Regions from separate parts of the Metabacillus flavus genome, predicted to be linked through region 2. Evidence: riboswitches for the same ligand, from Rfam matches in the RefSeq annotation. Region 2 holds a riboswitch; each other region holds the start of a gene.
The links. Region 2 has a riboswitch for S-adenosylmethionine ahead of J9317_RS06625 (methionine biosynthesis PLP-dependent protein). Riboswitches for the same ligand answer to the same signal wherever they lie in the genome.

Region 1: linked by a shared signal. The riboswitch ahead of J9317_RS04560 (Na+/H+ antiporter NhaC family protein) and the one ahead of J9317_RS06625 (methionine biosynthesis PLP-dependent protein) in region 2 are both predicted to bind S-adenosylmethionine.
Region 3: linked by a shared signal. The riboswitch ahead of J9317_RS02605 (sugar ABC transporter substrate-binding protein) and the one ahead of J9317_RS06625 (methionine biosynthesis PLP-dependent protein) in region 2 are both predicted to bind S-adenosylmethionine.
Region 4: linked by a shared signal. The riboswitch ahead of mtnW (2,3-diketo-5-methylthiopentyl-1-phosphate enolase) and the one ahead of J9317_RS06625 (methionine biosynthesis PLP-dependent protein) in region 2 are both predicted to bind S-adenosylmethionine.

Annotation. Positions count from the first base shown of each region.
Region 1 is NZ_JAGVRK010000001.1:854,562-858,343, reverse strand. Features, by position in the region: gene J9317_RS04565 (acyltransferase) at 1-294, opposite strand, end outside; gene J9317_RS04560 (Na+/H+ antiporter NhaC family protein) at 980-2,326, opposite strand; SAM riboswitch class I at 2,464-2,572, opposite strand; gene J9317_RS21005 (hypothetical protein) at 2,756-2,938, opposite strand; gene J9317_RS04550 (YqzG/YhdC family protein) at 3,044-3,373, opposite strand; gene bcaP (branched-chain amino acid transporter BcaP) at 3,459-3,782, opposite strand, start outside.
Region 2 is NZ_JAGVRK010000001.1:1,273,177-1,276,958, reverse strand. Features, by position in the region: gene metC (cystathionine beta-lyase) at 82-1,287, opposite strand; gene J9317_RS06625 (methionine biosynthesis PLP-dependent protein) at 1,274-2,398, opposite strand; SAM riboswitch class I at 2,485-2,594, opposite strand; gene J9317_RS06620 (alpha/beta hydrolase) at 3,132-3,782, shown strand, end outside.
Region 3 is NZ_JAGVRK010000001.1:488,971-492,752, forward strand. Features, by position in the region: gene J9317_RS02600 (YhgE/Pip family protein) at 1-839, shown strand, start outside; partial or broken gene J9317_RS20480 (hypothetical protein) at 1,008-1,166, opposite strand; SAM riboswitch class I at 1,278-1,440, shown strand; gene J9317_RS02605 (sugar ABC transporter substrate-binding protein) at 1,566-2,639, shown strand; gene J9317_RS02610 (sugar ABC transporter ATP-binding protein) at 2,659-3,782, shown strand, end outside.
Region 4 is NZ_JAGVRK010000001.1:1,402,301-1,406,082, forward strand. Features, by position in the region: gene J9317_RS07245 (carbon-nitrogen family hydrolase) at 1-483, opposite strand, end outside; gene J9317_RS07250 (pyridoxal phosphate-dependent aminotransferase) at 587-1,771, shown strand; SAM riboswitch class I at 1,865-1,977, shown strand; gene mtnW (2,3-diketo-5-methylthiopentyl-1-phosphate enolase) at 2,161-3,402, shown strand; gene J9317_RS07260 (2-hydroxy-3-keto-5-methylthiopentenyl-1-phosphate phosphatase) at 3,399-3,782, shown strand, end outside.

The DNA of each region.
Region 1 (3,782 bases), 420 kb from region 2:
AATAAAAGGAATAATAACCTTCGAAAAACGTGATTTCATAAACTTCCCAAATTGAAATCCTTTATTCCGAACCTGAAAAAACAAAAGAAAACCGCTGATGACCGCAAAAATTGGTGTCCCGAAACGGCCGATCTGGTTCAGAAAATACGAAAACCAGTCATACGTATCGTTATTCATACCAGAATTCGTTGCGGAAACGTGTACCGCCACAACAGCTAAACAAGCAAAGGCACGCAGGAAATGAATTTCAAACAAATAAGATTTACCGCTCTTCTGACTGGCCTCTTTTGCCATAACGATCACTCCTTTATTAAAAAGACTCCTTCATCATTTTAATCTGAAAAGCGGCCGAAATGGTGGCGTTCTATTAAAAGGCTTCTTTGGTCTCGTTTTGGATGCAAGGTCTTAAGATAGAGACATTCCACTTGTAAGCGCTATCTCCCTGCCATCCTGCATAAGCAAATAGTCATCACTAAACATAAATGTTTGCAAAATGGTGTTTTTGTCATTAATTGTTGTAAAAGGCAGAATAGCGGTTTATCAAGGTTTCTAATGAAACCTAATCAATCCTTTGCGAAATTTGTCGGAATTTGGAGTTAAAAGGGCAAACAGCTGATTTTTGAAGTGCTCACCGAAAACTTTTTTCAAATGGCGCACGCTATTTGGCTGTTCCGAACTTCCCAGCACTTATTTAGCCGGTACATTTTTTTCTGTTTGATGGCACACGTTATTTGGCCGTTCGGCTCTTCAATTTAGCCGTTCCTCCCGCTTATTTAGCCGTTCGGGAACCAAATTTAGCTGTTTCATTTTCTGTCCGCCGGCGCACGTTATTTAGCCGTTCCTGCCCCTTATTTACCTATTCCTCAACTGTACTATTTATGGATTGTTTCCAAACTCCATTTTGTTATATCTAAGCTGCTCACAGCCTTCTATCAACTAAAAAAAGCGATACCCTGGAAAAAGGGTACCGCTCTTAATATCAATTGGTATAGTTCTCTTTCATCTCTCCCGCTTCAGCTTGGCGGTGTCCAGCTTTCGGTTTCAGTCTTGGCAAGCCGAATGCTATGGCTAATATACCGCATAGAAGAGTCAGCATCGGATAGAATGTGTACGGAAGAATGCTGAGCGGAGAAGCTTTTACGAGCTGAGCCCCTGCCAGCATTTGGGCACCGTATGGAATCAGCCCCTGCACACTGCAAGAGAAAATATCCAAGATGCTTGCTGATTTTCTTTTATCTATGCCGTACTGATCGGCAATATTTTTCGCAAGCGGTCCTGCTGTGATAATTGAGATCGTGTTATTCGCAGTTGATAGGTTTGTTGCACTGACAAGTCCGGCAATTCCAAACTCTGCGCCTTTTTTTGTACGGATGTTTTTCGTCATAGCGTTCAGCAGGAAGGCAATTCCTCCATTATGCTTGATGAGTTCTACCATACCTCCAATAAGGACGGACAGGATGATAAGCTCTGACATTCCAGAGATGCCTTTCATCATGGTTTGAGAGAAGGTCAGGATATTGAAGCTTCCGTCTGCCAGACCGATAACACCTGTTAAGACAATTCCCCCGCCCAGTACGGCGACAACATTCAACCCGGCGAGTGCTGCGATGAGCACCCCAATGTAAGGGAGCAATTTTACAAAACTGAACTCCTTTGGTTCGACTGCTGAATCCATCCCAAGTGAAATGGCAACCAGGACGATAACTGTAACAATTGCTGCCGGCAGGACGATGAAAAAGTTCGTTTTAAACTTGTCCAGCATTTCGGTTTTCTGTGAGCGTACGGCTGCAATCGTTGTATCGGAAATAAACGATAAATTGTCTCCGAACATCGCTCCCCCAATAACAGAAGCAACAGCCAGAGCAACCGGAATTTCTGTCTCACCGCTGATTCCTGCTGCAATCGGTCCAAGAGCTGCAATAGTTCCCATTGATGTACCCATTGAGATTGAGACAAATGCTGCAATGATGAAAAGTCCTACTACTAAAAAGCTTTGAGGAAAATACGTTAAAGCCAGGTTAACTGTCGACTCTACCGCACCCATTCCTTTTGCCGCTTCCGAGAAAGCGCCGGCCAGGATGTAGATAAATACCATAATCATAATATCAGGATGTCCTGCACCCTTCGCAAAGCGTTCAACTTTTGATGTCAAATTTTCTTTTCTATTCATAAAAAGGGCAACTGCAACTGCCACAAGAATCGCTACAACCATCGGAAGCTTATAGAAGTCCCCAGTGATCACACCTGCTAAAATAAATAGCGATATAAAAATCAGCAATGGCAATAAAGCCAGCGGATTTCTTTTCGTTCCGTTATTTAAATCCATTTTCTCCACCTCGCTGCTATTCTGTTTTTCCAGCATTGCTGGTTATCATCACCTGCTGCCGGAAGATCCGCCTTATAAAAAAGACCCCTTCTTATCCTTTTAAGAAGAGGCCTTAATACACAATTTTCAGGACACTCTTCTTATCTTCCAAGCTCTGGAGCTTGCTGGATTTGGCACAGCACTCTTCAAAAAAAGTCCGCTGCCGAGGCATCGCAGGGCCAGTCCCTCCGCCTCTCATGATAAGAAGTTCGAATTAATTTATTGGCTTTTCAAAAACAATCTTTTACTACCTTAAGGGCTGACAGGATAAATGTCAAACAAAATAAGATGCGAATTTTACTTTTTCAAGAAAATAATATTCCTATTCAAAAAATAGAAAACCCTTTCATTTCTAATATAAAAGGGCACTGTATCGTTTTCAGACAATTATTATAGCACTCGAATATTTACAATTATTACTATTGATTCAAAAAAGGACTTTTCCATTCCATTAGCCCTCCGTATCTTCTGCTGAATGGCAATCAGTCCTTCAAAATCTGTTTCCTTATAATTCCGAATAACTGCAGGCTTTGGCCCATTCTCATCGAAAACGTAAAAGTCCTTCCTGTACATTGGTTTCCCCCGTCTCAAGCATTTTCTAATAATAATTAATACCGCTTTCTGAGATTTAGAAACCTTTACAAAAAAGCAGACCACTACAGATGGTCTGCTTCCGCTTCAACGTTCGGATTCTTTAAAATGAATGGATTTTACTTTCTGGGTCTTTTCATTAAATTCAACTGTTACAAATAATCCGAATTCCCTGCTGCCCTGGCGTATCCAGAGCTTAAATTTTTCTGCTGCCAATTCATCATCCAATTTTTCGCGGCCAATATGCTTATAATCCAGCAGCTTGGCATCCGGATACTTACGCTTAACCTCTTGTATAGCAATTTTAGACCACTTTGCATATGCGGGCTCCTGCTGGTGTGCTGAATAAACAAGCCTAGGCTCAGCTATCCCTGCAAGTATACCTGCTATAAGAAAACAGGAAATCCATTTTTTCATCGTACATGACACATCCCTTTTTCTTTTTAGGGTTGCGCAAACGAATAAAAAAAAGACGTGCATCCGGCACGCCTTTTTTATCCAATTATGATTTGTTTAACAAACTGTGTTTTCTTCCATAAACGAAGTAAACAATTAAACCGGCAGCCAGCCAAATCAGGAAGGCAATCCAAGTTTGCATTTGAAGCTGGAGCATTAAATACGCACAGGAGAGGAAGGCTAAAATCGGCACAACTGGAACGAATGGAGTTTTAAACCCTGCCTTCATCCCTTCTCCTGATTTTCTTAAAACCAAGATCCCAATCGAAACCGACATAAAGGCAAACAGAGTACCGATACTTGTTAAATTTGCTAATTCATCAAGCGGTATAAAACCTGCAAAAAGGGAAACGAGCAAACAGCCCAGGTA
Region 2 (3,782 bases):
TATGGTGCCGGAGCTTTACTTCTTTACCAGAGTGAGGGTCAGCCACCACCAGACACCCCGTTCAGCTAGCACCTCAGCCCCTCACCCACGCCCGCTTCCCTGAACACGCGCGTACTGCAGCGGCTTCGTTTTCGGCAGCAAATCCAGAGCTGATCCAAAGTCCTGAATCAGGTCCTCCGCTTTCTCAAGCCCTACACTGACTCGGAGCAATCCGTCGGTAATTCCTCTTGCATACCGCTCTTCCCTCGGCATTGCCGCATGTGACATCTTAGCAGGATAAGAGAGAATGGTTTCTACGGCGCCGAGGCTCACTGCAAAAACCGGAAGCTGGACGTTTTGGACGAGCTTTCGAACGGCATCCTCATCAGACAGCCTGAAGGAAAGCACGGCACCCGGTCCATCTGCCTGATAACGCTGTACGGAACAGCCGGGATGGAAGGAAAGACCCGGATAATAGACTTCTTCTACAGCCGGATGCCTTGACAAGAATGCGGCCAGCTTATGGGCAGATTCGGTCGATTGCTTCAAACGGACGTGAAGAGTTTTCAGGCCCCTCAGCACAAGCCAGGAATCCTGTGCCCCGAGAATGGCTCCAAAGGAATTTTGGAGTTTGTACAGCTGGTTTCCAAGCTCTTCATCTTTTACAGCAGCGAGCCCTGCCACGACATCACTGTGTCCCGCTAAAAATTTCGTGGCGCTGTGAAGAACAATGTCTACTCCTAGCCCCAGCGGACGCTGCAAAGCAGGTGTTAAAAACGTATTATCCAGAAACGTTAAACAGTTATTGGCTTTCGCAAGCTTTACAATTCCTTGGATATCCGTAATTTTCAGCAGCGGGTTGGATGGCGTTTCTAAATAAATCACTTTTGTATTCGGACGGATTTTCGACGCAACATTGTGAAGGTCGGTCATATCCACAAATGTATATTCGATTCCAAACCTGCTCAAAACCTCCGTCACCATCCGGTACGTTCCGCCGTAAACATCCTCCGTCACCAGGACATGATCTCCTTTTGATAATAAAAGAAAGGCAGTCGAAATCGCGCTCATACCGGATGAAAATGCAAATCCTCTCGTTCCGCCTTCAAGATCGGCAATTGCGTTCTCAAGCACTTCTCTCGTCGGGTTCCCTGATCGGGCATAATCGTATTTTCCGAATTGATCAAAATCAGACTGGTGAAAGGTGGACGATAAGTGTACGGGAACGCTCACCCCTCCCGTTTCTTTATCCGTTTTATGGCTATTGTGCAGCAGCTTTGTCTGGATGGACCAATCAGTATTGCTCAATTTTTTCCTCCTCCTTCACAGCCTGGAATGCCTGATTCAAATCAGCTTTGAGATCTTCTGCGTGCTCGATTCCTACCGAGAAACGCAGAAGCCTATTACAGACACCGTTTGCCGTACGAATTTCTTCTGGTATATCCATATGCGTCTGTGTGGCCGGATACGTCATCAAACTCTCAACTCCGCCAAGACTTTCTGCGAACGTAATCGTCTTCAAATTTTTTAAGAATGGATTTACCCATTCCTCCTTCGCGATCCGGAACGACAGCATGCCTCCTCGGCCCGGATAAAGTACATCGGTTACCTCCGGGGCTTCTTCCAGGAATCCGGCTACTTCAGCTGCATTCTGTTCATGCTGCCTCATCCGAAGCGCGAGCGTTTTTAATCCGCGGATCAAAAGCCATGAATCAAACGGTGCAAGAACCGCACCGATCGCATTATGATGGGAAGCGAGTTCCGCACAAAGCTCCTGCCCTTTTGCTACAACGATCCCAGCAAGGAGATCATTGTGCCCTCCAAGGTATTTTGTTGCACTGTGGATGACGATATCGGCTCCGCTTTTTAGCGGCTGCTGAATGACCGGTGTGTAAAACGTGTTATCTACAATCAGCAGCAGGCCGTGGCGCTTCGCCACTTCTGCTACTGCAGCAACATCCGCTTCCTGCATGAGCGGGTTGGTTGGCGTCTCCAGAAAAATGGCTTTTGTATTCGGCAGGATGCGTGCTTCTGCGCTTTCAAGATCTGTAAAGGTATCGTATTGAAAGGTTAGCCCATATTTGCGCCATTCCTGTTCAAACAGCCGGTACGTTCCTCCATAAATATCGGAAGAAACGATCAAATCATCTCCGGTTTTGAATAGGGCCATAATCGTTTGGATCGCCCCCATCCCAGAGCTGAAAGCAAAGCCCTGGTCTCCTCCTTCTAAATCGGCTAATGCTTTTTCCGCAATGGACCGGGTCGGGTTGCCGGTTCGTATGTAATCAAAACCGGTCGATTCCCCGATTCCCGCATGACGGTAAGCCGTCGTTAAATAAATGGGGGGATTTACCGCGCCAGTTGTCTGTTCACTGCGGTTGCCGATTTGGGCTAGGATCGTTTCAGTATGTTTTGTCATTTTACACCCTCGTTTCTGCAGAATAAGAATACAAAAAAGCCTTCCTCTTAAAAATAAGAAGAAGGCTTGTCGCTTAACAGTTCTTCTTCTCATCTCCCAAGCTCGCTTGCTGGATTTAGCACCTTGGCACGCCTAGAGCGTTCTGCCGGTTGCTGAGGTTTCGCAGGGCCAGTCCCTCCACCTCTCTGGATAAGAATAAATCGTCCGAAATATTATGAATTTTTTATAACTTTAACGCAATTCTATGAATTTTACAAGCGATTCATGTAAACTTTCCTGATTTCTCCGGAAAAGCATTTTTTCTTAAATCATGATAAAATAGGTGGAAGCGAATACAAAAACCAAAAGCGGAGGCGCCTTGCTCAGCCCCGACAAGCATAAGACAATCAGCCGGAGAAAGGCGTTTTTTCCTTTCGTAGGTTGAGTGGCTTATGACCTCGAGGGGCTAGGCGCCGGAGCTAGACGCAAAAACAAAGTAGAAACAACTTATCCATCACATTCCAAAAGCGGAGGCTCCTCAAGGAAGGATGTTCTGCTAAGTGCGCGGCGTCCTGCCGCAACGCAGAACTGACCTGCCTCCTGCAGGCCCCCGACAAGCATAAGACAATCAGCCGGAGAAAGGTGTTTTTTCCTTTCGGAGGTTGAGTGGCTTATGACCTCGAGGGGCTAGGCGCCGGAGCTAGACGCAAAAACTAAGTACAAACCTTACTTAACTCACCTGGAGGACTTACCTGTGGAGAAGCAAACTGGAATTGTCAAAGAATCTTCCTTTTTTTCAGAAGCATTGAACGAAGAACTGACTGTTCTTACATACCTGCCTAAAAGCTATTCACCGCTGTATAAGTACAGTTTGCTGATTGCGCAGGATGGACAGGATTATTTCAGGCTTGGGCGCATTGCCCGCCAGTATGAATCACTGCTTGAAAACGGCGAAACTGAAAATGTCATCATTGTCGGCATCCCATATAAGAACGTACAGGACCGCCGCGCAAAATATCATCCGGATGGCGAAAAATTTTCTGCTTATAAACGGTTTCTTGCTCATGAACTAGTCCCGTTTCTTGACCGGGAGTTCCCTACATATCAAGTCGGACAGGGCCGCGCACTCATTGGGGATTCACTTGCTGCCACAGTCGGATTTATGACAGCACTCGACTATCCGAGTATTTTTGGTAAAATCATTATGCAGTCTCCTTATGCAGACGAGAAGGTTCTGAATGCTGTGGAGCAATATGATGCAGATCCGAGTTTGACCATCTATCATCAGGTGGGCGAGAAGGAAACAGAAGTCAAAACCACAGCTGGAGAAGTGCAGAATTTCATCGAACCGAATCGCAAATTGCAAAAAGCGATCGAAAAAAAAGGATTTCCTTACACATATGAA
Region 3 (3,782 bases), 780 kb from region 2:
GAGATCTTCATACGGGACTGGTTAAAGTCAGCGGCGGAAATGAAACTGTCAAGAATGGCTGGAGCCAGCTGACAGACGGAGTCACAAAAGTTGACGCCGGCGTTCTGAAGCTGAAGGAAGGAAGCGGCCAGCTTGCAGACGGTCTTGCTAGCGGAGCCGAGAAAACCGGAAGCATTAAAGCGGGGGACGACAACATTTCTATGTTCTCCTCACCTGTAAAACTCGCATCAGAAACAGTAAATGAATATGAATTTTATCGTGACTCAACCGCACCTTATATTTTGTCATTAGCATTATTCGCTGGCATTTTGCTTCTTACTTTTGTAACTGATTTCAAAAAGCCTGCAGAAGCCTCCGGCATTGGCTGGTATGCGGGCAAGCTTGGCCAAATGGCGATTTTTGCCGTCATTCAGGCACTTGTCCTTTCGATCTTTACTCTAGTTATTCTGCAGCTTCAAGTTGAAAACGCTTTCTATTTTATCCTATTCGCTGTTTTCGTCAGTCTCGTCTTCATGATTATCATCTTTGCCCTGACCGCTGTTGCAGGAACCATTGGCCGATTCCTCGCCTTTATTCTGGCTGTTGCACAGATAACCACAACCGGAGCAAGCCTGCCGGTCATCCTGCTGCCTGAGGGAGTTCAAGCAATCAGCGGCTGGCTTCCGTTTACCTATACGATTGCCGGGTTTAAAGCGGTCATCTCACTGGGGGATTCAAATTTGCTTTGGGGAAGTGTATGGGTATTGATTGGTTTTGCCCTTGTATTTGGAATTTTATCTGCTGTAACGATCTTTCTTCCTGGTCGTGCAGCGGATGAAAATTCGGAGCTCAAGGCATAAGAGAAAGAGAGAGAACCAGTTTTCGGACTGGTTCTCTTATTCTTTAGCTCTGTTAAACTTGGCTGTTGATTGCAGCTAGCAGGCGTTCGCTTATCCTTGGACTGGCGGTGAGCCTGCGGGGTCTCACCTGTCCGGCTGCTCCCGCTTGCGTCTCATCAACATAATGCTTTAACATAGCCTATTCTTTAAACCGGAATGCCGTCTCCACTTGTGTGTGACGGTTTGAGCCAGGCTGGAAATGCCGTTGATAAACTCCTCAGTTTTTTGAAGACCTTCAAAATTCACTTTCAGCATAAAGCAGGCATTTCCAGCAATCCTGTGGCAAAACCCATTTACTCCCGAGTGAATTGAAAGTTTTTTCAAAAAAATGTTGCAGGCTGTAAAAAATGGTGATAACATTCAGCTCAGGAAATAAAATTTCATACTATTCAGATTGCACTCTTATCCAGAGCAGGCGGAGGGATTTGGCCCTATGATGCCCAGCAACCGACCGTAATTCCGTCGCGAGACGGGGCGCGAAAGCAAGACGCGCCAGGGTTTTGACCCTGAAGGCACGGTGCTAATTCCAACAGAAAGGTTTTTACTTTCTGAGAGATAAGAGGCTTTAGAAGACGACTTTAATTCTTCAAGCCTCTTTCTTTATGAGAAAGGGGCTTTTCCTATTTTTCCGGTAAGAAAAGCCCTCGAAAGAACGTCCGGAATATTTCTATTAGGGGGAGTAAGATCATGACAAAAAAATATGCAAAGATCCTTCTGGCAGCGCTTCTCATTCTCGCCATGCTTGCAGGATGCCAGCCGAAAGTGGGCGAGCAGGCAGGAACAAAAGCAAAGGCAAGCAAAGACAATCCGCTTGCAGGAAAGAAAATCGCCCTTATTATGCAGCAGAACCTTGGAACGTTCTCAGCTCAATACATAGAAGGCGTTAAAGAGCAGACCGAAAAGTTTGGCGGCCAAACCGTTGTGTTCACATCTGACGGCGATCTGGCAAAAATGGCGTCCAATGTGGATGCCGCGGTTAATCAAGGGTTTGACGCGATTCTGATTGATCACGGAACGAAGGAAGCGCTGACTGCCGGTGTCGAAAAAGCGATCAGCAAAAACATTCCGGTTGTTGCGTTTGATGCAGGGGTGGAATCAAAGGGTGTAACGTCGATTGAACAGGGTGACCAGCAAATGGCACAGATGACGCTTGATCAGCTGGCTAAAGATTCAGGCGGAAAAGCGAACATCGTGAAAATCTGGGTGGCCGGATTTGCTCCGATGGAACGCCGCCAGATCGCGTATCAGCAATTTTTGAAAGAAAACACAGGCATTAAGGAAGTGGCCGCATTTGGTGCCGCAACCCAAAACACGGCTCTCGATACACAGGCCCAGATGGAAGCGATCCTGAAGCAGTATCCGAATAAAGGCGAGATTACAGCTGTTTGGGCAGCCTGGGATGAATTTGCAAAAGGGGCGGTTCGTGCTCTTGAGCAGGCGGGAAGAACGGATATTAAAGTGTATGGAATTGACATGAGTGATGAGGATCTTCAGATGATCCAAAAGGAAAACAGCCCATGGGTCGCTTCTGCCGCTGTCGATCCGAAAGACATCGGACGCATTCAGGTCCGTTACGCTTATCAGAAAATCAATGGGGACAGCGTGGAGGAAAAAGTGAAATTGAAGCCGGTATTTGTGACGAAGGAAGCCCTTCCGAAGGAGCAGGTGACAACGAATGACCTGGATCAGCACGTGGAAGGCTGGGGAAAAAGCGAGCAGGGGTATACGGATAAGCTGAAAAAGCTGGAAGAAGGAAAATAACAGAGAAGGAGGGAGAAGGATGAGCCTTCTGCAAATGAAAAACATCTCCAAATCATTCGGCCGTGTTAAGGCGCTGAAGGATGCGCATTTTGAACTGAAAAGCGGGGAAGTTCGTGCGCTGCTTGGAGCGAATGGAGCGGGGAAAAGCACGCTGATGAAAATCCTGTCAGGTGCCTATACGCAGGATGGCGGCGAAATTTTTGTAAACGGGCAGCCCGTTCAGATCCGCTCGCCAAAAGAAGCGAAGGAACTCGGAATCGACTGTGTGTACCAGGAAGTGGATACAGCGCTCGTTCCTCAGCTGTCGGTCGCTGACAACATCATGCTCGACTCCTTCTCCTCCTCCAAAAAATGGACGGTTTCCCGAAAGAAGCTGAATCGAGAGGCGAAGGAGGCTCTGAAGCTGCTGCAGGAGGACCGCATTTCGGTTATGAAAATGGCTTCTGAATTAACGCTTGCCCAGAAGCAAATGGTTCTCATCGCGCGGGCCCTTGTCCGCAAGGCGAAAATCATTATTTTTGATGAACCGACGGCACCGCTGTCAATTGAAGAAACGAAGCATTTTTTCTCGATTATCCAGAGGCTTGTGAAGCAGGGAGTCGGCTGTATCTTTATCTCCCACCGTCTTCCGGAAGTATTCGAGCTTTGCAATCGGATTACGGTAATGAGAGACGGAAGCACTATTCAAACATTTGAAACAGCAGAGGTCACGCAGGAGCAGATTATCGAGACCATGCTGGGCCGTGCCCTCACCCAGGAAATGCAGGAGGAGGGAACGGAGATCGGCCGAACCCTTCTCCAAGTAGATGGGCTGGAGGATGAAGAGCGCCTGAAGGGCATTTCGTTCTCTGTTTCAGCGGGGGAAGTCGTCGCAGTTGCCGGATTAGTCGGAGCGGGAAAAACAGAGCTTGCCAAAACGCTTTTCGGGCTGAACAACTGGAAGAAAGGCAAGGTTCTCTTAGACGGGAAGCCTTATCGGATTAAGGAGCCTTCTGAAGCCATTAAAGCAGGATTCGCGCTAATCCCGGAGGAGCGGAGAAAGGAGGGGCTCTTCATTCATGAGTCCATCCAGGAAAACATGTCGTTTCCTCATTTGAAATCCTTCTCTTCGTTTTTAAAAATGAACCGGAAAAAAGAGAAACA
Region 4 (3,782 bases), 130 kb from region 2:
TGAGGCATGTTCGCGCATCCATTCCGGAAAACGGATGTCATAGCAGATAAACCCTGCACAGTTTAAGCCGTCTAACGTAAATAGTCCGCTTTCTTTTCCGGCTGTCAGGTAATGATGTTCATTCATCAGCTTAAATAAGTGCAGCTTGCTGTACTCGTGAACCAGGGTTCCTTCACGATCAAAGATGAGCATGGTATTGGTGACCTTATGGCCGGATTTTTTTGCGATAGATCCAGCAATCAAATTGACGCTGTTTTTCTTTGCAAGCTCGGAAAGGAAAACTTTTGAATCTTTGCCTTCTTCATCTGCAATTGTTTCAAGTCTTGTCAGATCGTAGCCGGTGTTCCATAATTCCGGCAGGATGAGAAAGTCCGGCGCCTCTTTTTTGATCGCTTCTTCCATTGCATGAGACACGCGCCTTTTATTTTCTGCAGGATCGCCAAATGCGATATCAATTTGAATGCAGCAGATTGTATGTTTCATTTCAGACCAGCTTCCTTCAGATGAATTTTAGCTTTACTTTTTGTTATTAACACTATATGATTTTGGACTAGAATTTCAAGAATTTTTTGAGAAGGTGGAATAAATGAATTTTTTTGAGCCATCCCGCTTGCTAAAACGCTTGCCTGAGCAGTTCTTTGCTGCGTTAGCAATGAAGGCGGCCGCCAAAGTGAAAGCTGGATATGACGTGATAAACCTCGGCCAGGGGAATCCCGATCGGCCGACGCCTGAGCATATTGTAATGGCGCTTCAAAAGGCTTCAGGCGATCCGGCCAATCACAAGTATTCTCCCTTCAGAGGGAAACATTCGCTGAAGGAAGCTGCAGCAAAGTTTTACGAAAGAGAATATGGGGTTCTATTGGATCCCGAAACTGAAATTGCCGTCCTCTTTGGGGGAAAAGCGGGTCTTGTTGAGCTTCCACAATGCCTTATGAATTCAGGAGACATTGCTCTCGTACCAGATCCGGGCTATCCGGATTACTGGTCTGGGGTAGAAATGGCAGAAGCGGAGATGTACACAATGCCTTTGCTTGAAGAAAACCAGTTTTTCCCCGATTATACAAAAATTCCGCCTGGTATTCTGGACTCCGCAAAGCTAATGTTCCTGAACTATCCGAACAACCCGACAGGAGCTGCAGCCAGCAAAGAGTTTTTCGAAAAGACAGTCGAACTGGCGAAAAAACATCATATCTGCATGGTGCATGATTTTGCATACGGAGCGATCGGTTTTGATGGTGAAAAGCCCCTCAGTTTCCTTCAGACACCCGGCGCAAAGGAAACTGGAATCGAAATCTATACACTTTCCAAGACGTTCAATATGGCCGGATGGAGAGTGGCATTTGCAGCAGGCAATCCGTCGGTTATTGATGCGATCAATTTATATCAGGACCACATGTATGTAAGTGTGTTTGGTGCCATTCAGGATGCAGCAGAGGCAGCACTGCTCGATGAGAGCGAAAGCACAAAAGAACTTGTCCAAATGTATGAAAACCGCAGAAATACACTTGTAAAAGCTTTTCGCGGCATCGGCTGGGATATTCAGGCGCCCAAGGGAAGTTTTTTCGCCTGGCTTAAAGTGCCTGAGGGATACACATCACAGGAGTTTTCCGATATTCTTTTAGAAAAAGCACATGTAGTCACTGCGCCTGGCAATGGCTTCGGGCAGTTTGGAGAAGGCTACCTCCGCGCAGGTCTGCTGACAGACGAAAGCCGGATTGAGGAAGCAGCCGCCCGCATATCAAAGCTTGGTTTATTTGCAATGGCAGATTAAACAATGTAAAAAAGGTTGACAGAGCATTCAATTCCTGTAATAATCCAAATTAATTGAAAATTTAACCTGCGGATATCTAGCAGGTCCATATTGTACTTATCAAGAGCAGGTGGAGGGACTAGCCCTATGAAGCCCGGCAACCGACCAGGACATTTACGTTCGGGCACGGTGCTAATTCTTGCAGCAGACATGCTGAGGGATAAGGTACTGCAGTATTATCATGCAAAGCCTCTTCTCTCGCGATGAAGAGGCTTTTTATTTTTAGGCTATGTTAAGGCATTAAGTTGATTTTTTTTACACCTGTTGATTGGAGCGAACGCTTGCAGCGGAAATCAGCAGCTAAGACTAGCAGAGCTTATTTTTTAAAAGCAAAAAAGCGAGGGACAAAAATGAGTGAAATCATCGCAACCTATCTTGTTCATGACCGGAAGGGAAACTTAGAGAAAAAGGCAGAAGGCATAGCGCTCGGACTAACAATCGGTTCTTGGACTGATCTGCCGGAGCTTGAAAAAGAACAGCTGAAAAAGCATAAGGGAACAGTCATTACCGCTGCAGAGCTGGAGGAGGACAGGGACGCAAGCACGTACCTTGGAGGTAAACACACAAAGGGGCTTATTAAAATTGCTTATCCGGCGGTTAATTTCAGTCCGGATCTGCCGGCCATTTTAACGACAGTATTCGGGAAGCTTTCATTGGACGGTGAAGTGAAGCTGGTGGACTTAGAGTTCTCAGACTCTCTGGCAAAGCATTTCCCTGGTCCTAAATTTGGAATCGACGGAATCAGAGAAAAAATTAATGTTTACAACCGGCCGCTGCTGATGAGTATTTTCAAAGGAGTAATCGGCAAGGATTTAGGTTATTTGGAGGAGCAGCTGTATGATCAGCTTGCAGGCGGGATGGATTTGGTTAAGGATGACGAAATTTTGTTTGAAAATCCCATGACACCATTCTTTGATAGGGTCAAGCGAGGCAGACAAATAATAAATCTTTTGAAGGAAGAGACAGGAAAAAATTCTTTATATGCTGTCAATCTGACCGGACGGACATCCGAACTCCGAGATAAAGCGAGATTGGCTGCTGAGGCTGGAGCAACGGCACTGCTGTTCAATGTTCATGCTTACGGGCTGGATGTTCTGCAATCCCTGGCAGAGGATGATGAAGTGCCGGTTCCTATCATGGCTCATCCTGCTGTGAGCGGGGCGTTCGCAGCATCAGAGTTTTACGGATTCTCCTATTCTTTAATTCTGGGAAAACTAACCCGCCTAGCCGGAGCTGATTTCTCTTTATTTCCGTCCCCTTACGGCAGCGTAGCGCTAAAGAGAAAAGAAGCACTTGGAATAGCTGAGGAGTGTACAGTCTCCTCTGTGTACAAAAAAGTATTTCCAGTACCCTCAGCCGGAATACATCCCGGGCTGGTGCCTGTCATCATGAAAGATTTTGGGAATGACAGCATCATTAATGCAGGGGGAGGGATTCATGGCCATCCGAACGGAGCTAAAGGAGGAGCAGCAGCATTTCGTTCAGCAGTTGATGCGGTTCTTGAAGGCAGAACCCTCGAAGAAAAAGCAAGGTCGGATGAGCATCTGGAAAAGGCCCTGAAACTCTGGGGCCAGTACGAGGCTGCAAAATGAAGCCAGTAATATTTTGCGACTTCGATGGAACCATCACAATAAATGACAACATTATCGAAATCATGAAGCAGTTTGCCCCTCCTGAATGGGAGGAGCTAAAGAATCAGGTCCTGAATAGAACCATTTCAGTAAAAGAAGGGGTCGGTAAAATGTTTTCCCTGCTGCCCTCTTCTAAAAGGGAGGAAATCACCAGCTACCTATTGGATCAAGCCGAAATTAGGGAAGGATTTACTGAATTTGCAGCCTATGCAAAAGAGCAGAATATCGAATTGTACATTGTTAGCGGAGGAATTGATTTTTTCGTTCATCCTCTCCTTAATGGTCAGATTGAGCAGCAAAAAATCTTTTGCAATGAGGCGGACTTTCAAGGAGAACAAATC